2 regions of the Desulfallas thermosapovorans DSM 6562 genome follow, and region 1 is predicted to be linked to the other one. Evidence: a T-box and tRNA genes for the amino acid it is inferred to sense, from the RefSeq annotation. Region 1 holds a T-box; the other holds one or more tRNA genes.
What was found. A T-box is a leader RNA that pairs with one kind of tRNA and senses whether it is charged. The one in region 1 lies ahead of pheS (phenylalanine--tRNA ligase subunit alpha), so its partner is inferred to be a tRNA-Phe.

Region 1 (3,408 bases):
GGGGCGCACACCCGCTGCTCGCAGCCGCTGCTGCATCCACACAGGTGACGGCCCCACTTTGACGTTTTTAAGCAGCCGGGCCACATAACGGCGGCATAGATCGGGATCATCTATATCAATCTGCACCCTGTCCTCCGGCCCGGGGGGAATGGTGGAAAAGTCAGCGCTGGGCAGCTTGAGAGGCTTTTGCAAAATGGCCGCCACTTCCCGGGCCACACCAAGCATGCTCATGCAATCGCCCCGGTTTGGGGTAAGCTCCAGCTCCATTATTACATCATCCAGGCCGATTAACGGCTTCACATCGACACCCACCGGCGTACCGGCGGGTAATATCATAATCCCGTGCCGCTGGTCATCAGGCAGCATATCCGGGTCCAGGCCCAGTTCATCTCCGGAACATAGCATACCCCGTGATTCCACACCGCGCAGCTTGGCCTTTTTAATGGTCAAACCGCCGGCCAGTTTGGCACCCACCACAGCCACGGGGACTACCTGGCCCTCCCGAACATTGGTGGCTCCGGTGACAATCTGGGTCTGTTCCCCTTCACCCACTTCCACCTGGCAAATCACCAGCTTGTCCGCATTGGGGTGAGCATCTATTTTAAGTATTTTACCTGTGTAAACCTTTTCAATACCCTTGCCGGGCTCTTCCATACCTTCCACCGCCAGGCCCGCCAGGGTTAAGGACTCGGCCAGCGCCTCAGGGGCAACGTCAATATCCACATACTCCTGCAGCCATTTAAAGGAAACGCGCAAAGTCTATACCTCCTCAAATGCTATTGGGTTATCTACACTTGTAAGTCACGTGAAATGAATATAAGCATAACCACTAAATATTTGCTTATTGATATATATCATTTATTATAGGTTTATAAAACTTTAAGCCTGACCCCTTAAAACTGCGCTAAAAATCTCAGGTCGTTCTCGAACAGGAGGCGCAGGTCGTCGATACCGTATTTGAGCATGGTAATGCGCTCTACACCCATGCCGAAGGCAAAGCCCGAGACTTCTTCGGGGTTATAGCCGGACACTTCCAACACCCGGGGGTGCACCATGCCGCAGCCCAGTATTTCCAACCAGCCCGACTGGGAACAAACCCGGCAGCCCCGGCCGCCACACATGACGCAGGATATATCTACTTCGGCGCTGGGCTCGGTGAAGGGGAAGAAACTGGCCCGGAACCGGGTTTTGGTGCTGGAACCGAACATTTTTTCCACAAACACCTGTAGCGTGCCCTTTAAATCAGCAAAGGTCACCCGCCGGTCCACCACCAGGCCTTCCACCTGGTTGAACATGGGTGAGTGGGTGGCATCGTCATCCCGGCGATAAACCCGCCCCGGGGCGATAATGCGCACCGGAAGCCCGGGGGTGGTTCGCTCCATTGTACGCACCTGCACCGGAGAGGTGTGGGTACGCAGCAGTATTTCGGGGTTTATAAAAAATGAATCCTGCATGTCCCGGGCCGGGTGGTCCTTGGGAATATTAAGGGCCTCGAAGTTATAAAAATCCGTTTCAATTTCCGGGCCTTCCTCAATGGTGTAACCCATGCCCAGGAAAATATCTTCAATCTCCTCCTGAATAACGGTGAGAGGATGTTTACGCCCCATCATCAAGGGGGTGCCGGGTAGCGTTACATCAATTTTTTCCATCTCCAGCCGTATGATCTTTTGTTTTTCTTTAATTTCAGCGGTGCGCCGCTCCAGTATATCTTCTATTTGAGAACGCACTTCATTGGCCAGCTGGCCTATTCTCGGCCGTTCTTCAGCAGAAAGGGCACCCATACCCCGCAGCACACCTGTAAGCAATCCCTTCTTACCCAAAAAGCGCACCCTGATTTCATTTAACTCCTCCAGCCGGCTGGCCTGGGACAACACTTGCCGGGCATCGGACAAAATATTTTTCAATTTTTCCTGCATAAAACAAATCCTCCTCTGGAGAAATAACAATTACTCCTATTATTACCACCTTATGTAGACAAAATAAAAAACCGCCCCAAGGGACGGATTAATCCGCGGTACCACCCTAATTTTGTGCATTAAAGCTCAACCACTCTAAACCCGGGCCAAGGCATTTTCGGCCCGGACCCGGTAACGGCGGGAATCCGGCTACACCTACTGGAAATACGTTCAGCTGCAGTTCCGGGGTGAATCTAAGCGGATTGCACTTGATGAGGCTCCCAGTCCATGACCCCGTCTCCCTGTAAGGCAAATAGCCGCTTACTTATCCCCTTCATTACCTTTGGCTTATCTATACTGCATTAGTGGACAGCTAATCTTCTGTAAAGCATATACGCCCGGATGGAACCCGTTGCTTCAAACAGCCTCCAAAAAAATTCGGCGGTTAAAAACACTTAACCACAACCTTTCCATATTTTTTGGGGACCTTTATTAAAACAGATTATATCACATGGCTGTATTGAAAACAAGAATTTTAACGGGTTCTCTGGCGCACGGCCTCATAAAGCATAATTCCGGCCGCCACTCCGGCGTTCAGTGATTCGGCCCGTCCCGGCATGGGTATACGCACCCTTTCCCCGGCCGCCCGGCACACCAGAGCTGACACGCCATCGGCCTCGCTGCCCACCACCAGTACCACCCGGCCGGTCAAGTCACACCGGTGGATAAGCTTGCCGGCAGCGGGTTCACCCACCACCAGTTTCCAACCGGCCTCTTGCAGCCGGGGCAGCAGGCTTTCCAGGTCCGGCACCGGGTACAGGGGTACATGGAAAATCGACCCCATAGTGGAACGCAGGGTTTTAGTGTTGTACGGGTCCACAGAACCCTTCATGATCAGCACTCCGCCCGCCCCGGCGGCATCAGCGCAGCGGATAACGGTACCCAGATTTCCCGGGTCCCGGAGGCCATCCACCAGCACCAGCAAGTCCCTGCCTTCCGCAGCCCAAACCCGTGGATCCATATCCCCCATCGCCGGCACACAAGCCACCGCCAGCAGTCCCTGGGGAGACTGGGTATCGGCCAGTTCTCGGAATAGTTTATCATCCACGGCCAGTAAAGGCACACCCCGCCGATGCAGTTTATCCAGCAACCGGCCGGCCCGCGCCTGGCCGGCGGTGCCACCGGTGTAAAGCACCAGTTCCAGCGGCCAGTCCACCTGCACCGCTTCCTCCAGGAAACGGACTCCTTCAATGATAAATTTTCCTTCTTGCTCCCTGAACTTGCGACGGGCCAGGCGGCGCACATATTTTATATGGGGATTTTGCTTACTTTGCAGCATCGGTTATGCTCCCGGTTAGTTATGATACCACCGGCCAGGGGCTGGTGTTTTTCAGGTTGGCGCGGCGGTATTCTTATTTTGTGCCTTTATGTTACCAATTAAAATAAGCATGGGGTATTATGTTCCATGCTTATTACTCCCTGTGACCTCAATATCCCGAAATACAACTGGAAA
Region 2 (3,408 bases), on a different contig from region 1:
CAGTTTATTATTGGACTCCCGGTATTCTTCCTCACATGTTGATTTTTCCACAATACCACAGCCAGTGTAGGCATAAACCATATTACCGGTAATAAGCGCCGATCGTATGCCCGCCACAAATATGCCGTCCCCATATTCATTGATCATCCCCATGGGAGCAGCATACAATCCCCGCTCATGTTTTTCAAAGCGGGCAATTATTTCCAATGCATCACGCACCGGGTATCCTCCTAAAGCAGGCGTCGGGTGTAACCGTGCAACCCAATCCATCAGAGAACTGTTATCCCCTGCCTTTGCTTTGATGTATGTTTGCAAATGATGTAGATTTTTGAGCGTCAAAATATTGGTCTCTCCAATGGTCACTTCGCCGTTAAACGTTTTCATCACATTGACTATGTAATCAAGTACAACTTGATGTTCATGACGGTTTTTGGGATCGCTTAGCAGCAGTGATTTTTGGTTTTCATCCGCTAGTTGTTCACTGCGCGCGATGGTTCCGGCCAGGGCATAGCTGGTGATCTGCTCTTTTTCTTTTCGCACAAGAACTTCGGGTGTAGCACCCAGAAAAGTTTTACCCTCCTTGCAATATGCAAAAACAAAGCAGTTTGGGTTTTTCTTTAAAAGATTTTTAAGCAGGCTTTCTATGGATACGAAGGACTCGCATTCAATTTTAACTTCCCGGGAAATTACAACCTTTTTTACCTTTCCCGATAATATTTCTTGTTTGACATTATTAAACAGCACCCGCCATTCTTCGTAATCATCAGTAAGTATCTCGTAAACATGTCTACGGGATACAGGTTCCTCATCTCTAATGTCTTGAATGCCAAACCAATCTTGATAGTAATAAAGGGTTTGCCGACCGTTCTTTTCAACAAGATAATATTCAAAGGCAATTGATTCATTGCCCATCCCGGCCCATTTTTGATCTTTGACTGTTGGCAAGAAGGTTCTCGTGGAAAATATATAGGGAAATTGAAGATGGCTTTCCCCCGCTTTAAAGTTTTTTACACGCTTTGCCCCAATAACAAGTTCCTGTTCCAAAGGGTTATAAAAAAAAACACGCTCTTCATTTTCAAAATTACGCCAAAATGATAATGTACTCTTTAAATGGATTTTTTTTTGTTGATATATCAATCCTATCTCCGCCTTACGCAATTTACTTTCGCAAGCCCGTTGCCCCGGATCCTGTGGACCAACGTAAAATAGGGCCAATTCATAAAATGAACGCCGTTCAGTTTTTATGTATTTGATTTTATCCTTTGCAATTTGCCATGTCAAGTATCACGTAAGGGCTATTTTGGACCATCAATAAGAAAAAACAAAAAAGCTGGGGACACTCGTTCCTCAGCTTTTTTGAAAAATTGGAGGCGACACCCGGATTTGAACCGGGGAATAAAGGATTTGCAGTCCTCTGCCTTACCACTTGGCTATGTCGCCATGATTGCTGTTTAAATAAAATGGAGCGGAAGACGGGATTCGAACCCGCGACCCTCGCCTTGGCAAGGCGATGCTCTACCACTGAGCTACTTCCGCATATGGTGCCACGAGCCGGAATCGAACCAGCGACACGAGGATTTTCAGTCCTCTGCTCTACCAACTGAGCTATCGTGGCTTGTATTGGCGGAGCTGACGGGAATCGAACCCGCGATCTTCGGCGTGACAGGCCGACATGTTAGACCGCTACACCACAGCTCCGCATTTGTCCCGAACCGGTTTCCTTAAGGCACCCGGCCCGCTGACAATGTTAAGTATACAAAAAAATTGCTTTCATGTCAAATAGATTTTTTTTCATTGGGCTCATTTTATTGTTCTAACCGCCGAACAGTAAAATTGCTTCCCGTACCAGCTTGGCCGCCAGCAACGAAGTGCGGTCGGACTGGTCATAAACCGGGCAAACCTCCACCAGATCCATACCCACCACGTTCAACCCCTTAAGCATGTGCAGCGCCGCCATTATTTCCGCAGAACTGCACCCGCCCGGTTCAGGGGTTCCGGTACCCGGCGCAAAGGCGGGATCTACTACGTCAATATCCAGGGTAACATATACCGGGCAGCCATGCAACCGGTCAACGACTTGCTGTAGCGGGGTAAGAATTTCAAATGGATAAAACCCGGTATTCTCCCGCCCATAGGCGAATTCACCGGCAGTGCCGGAACGGATACCGAACTGGTGAAGGTTACGGCTCCCCACCACTTCCGCCACCCGGCGCATCACGGTGGCATGGGACAGGCTTTCTCCCAGGTAATCCTCCCGCAGGTCGGCATGGGCGTCAAAATGCAGCACATTTAAGCCCGGAAAAGCCCGGGCCATTTGCTTCACCGGCGCCAGGGCGATTAAATGCTCCCCGCCCAAAACCAGCGGGAATTTACCGTCCGCCAGCAACTGGCCCACTACACTCTCCAGCCGGTTCAAGCTCTGGGGCACGTGCCCGAAGGGCAGCACCACGTCGCCGGCGTCGTAATAACAATAATCCTTTAAATCCCGCTGCAGATAAGGGCTGTACTCCTCCAACCCCACCGAAACTTCACGGATGCGCCGGGGGCCTGAGCGGGTGCCCGGCCTGAAGCTAACGGTAAAATCCATGGGCGCACCCACCAGCACCAGGCGCGCGGAACGGTAATCATTACCGGCCCCCATAAAGCCACCGCAGCTTTCCAAAAACTCGTGCAGCGCAACCACCCCCACAGGTATCGCCAGTATAGAAAACGGTTCAGATGGGATTTTGACCCGTACGTTGGGGACATTCCTCCGCAGGAGGTGTGTCCCCCGACCACTAAACCTTAGTCACACTTATTTCGAGTTTATCGCCTTTAAACTCCATTTGCCGGGGATACTCCTTTCCCCGGAGAAATACCCGGGCTTTGAGCAGGTGTATCCCCTTTCCTAATGTGAGGTGAAGCTTGTTAGGTAATTTTCATCCCCTGCTGGTTCCGCGTTGGCAACATGGATGTCTAAATAACACCGCCGGACCGGTTTTTCAATGGAACGGGCACGGCGGCATAGTGTTATTCAGCGCGGCAATAATTCTTTGACAAAGGGCTGCAGAACAAAGGCGGTGCGGTGCACCTCGGGCGAATACCACTTGGTCCCAAGGGCCTCAATTTTATCCTTGTCCACATCCACCGCCAGCGGGTCATGTTTCTTGGAACCCATGGTAAATGTCCAGTAACCGCCGGGATAAGTGGGTACCACCGCCCAAAACAGCCTGGTCACCGGGAATATACCACTGATGGTGGTGTTCACCCGGGTAATAAGCTCGCTGTTAAAGAAGGGCGATTCGGTCTGGGCCACGAACAATCCGTCCCCGGTCAGCGCTTCGAATACACTGCGGTAAAATTCTTCGCTGAAAAGGCCCACCGCCGGTCCCACCGGGTCGGTGGAGTCAACGATAATCATATCGTAAA

Region 2: it has a tRNA-Phe gene. The T-box ahead of pheS (phenylalanine--tRNA ligase subunit alpha) is inferred to sense a tRNA for this amino acid. The anticodon was not compared.

The regions. Positions count from the first base shown of each region.
Region 1 covers NZ_VNHM01000014.1:57,544-60,951, reverse strand. The annotation lists gene pheT (phenylalanine--tRNA ligase subunit beta) at 1-756, opposite strand, end outside; gene pheS (phenylalanine--tRNA ligase subunit alpha) at 894-1,916, opposite strand; T-box leader at 1,993-2,242, opposite strand; gene LX24_RS11820 (YqzL family protein) at 2,258-2,350, opposite strand; gene LX24_RS11815 (TrmH family RNA methyltransferase) at 2,431-3,234, opposite strand.
Region 2 covers NZ_VNHM01000017.1:21,304-24,711, forward strand. The annotation lists gene LX24_RS12580 (isochorismate synthase) at 1-1,137, opposite strand, end outside; tRNA gene LX24_RS12585 (tRNA-Cys) at 1,366-1,440, opposite strand; tRNA gene LX24_RS12590 (tRNA-Gly) at 1,462-1,536, opposite strand; tRNA gene LX24_RS12595 (tRNA-Phe) at 1,540-1,615, opposite strand; tRNA gene LX24_RS12600 (tRNA-Asp) at 1,622-1,698, opposite strand; gene speB (agmatinase) at 1,814-2,674, opposite strand; gene speE (polyamine aminopropyltransferase) at 3,014-3,408, opposite strand, start outside.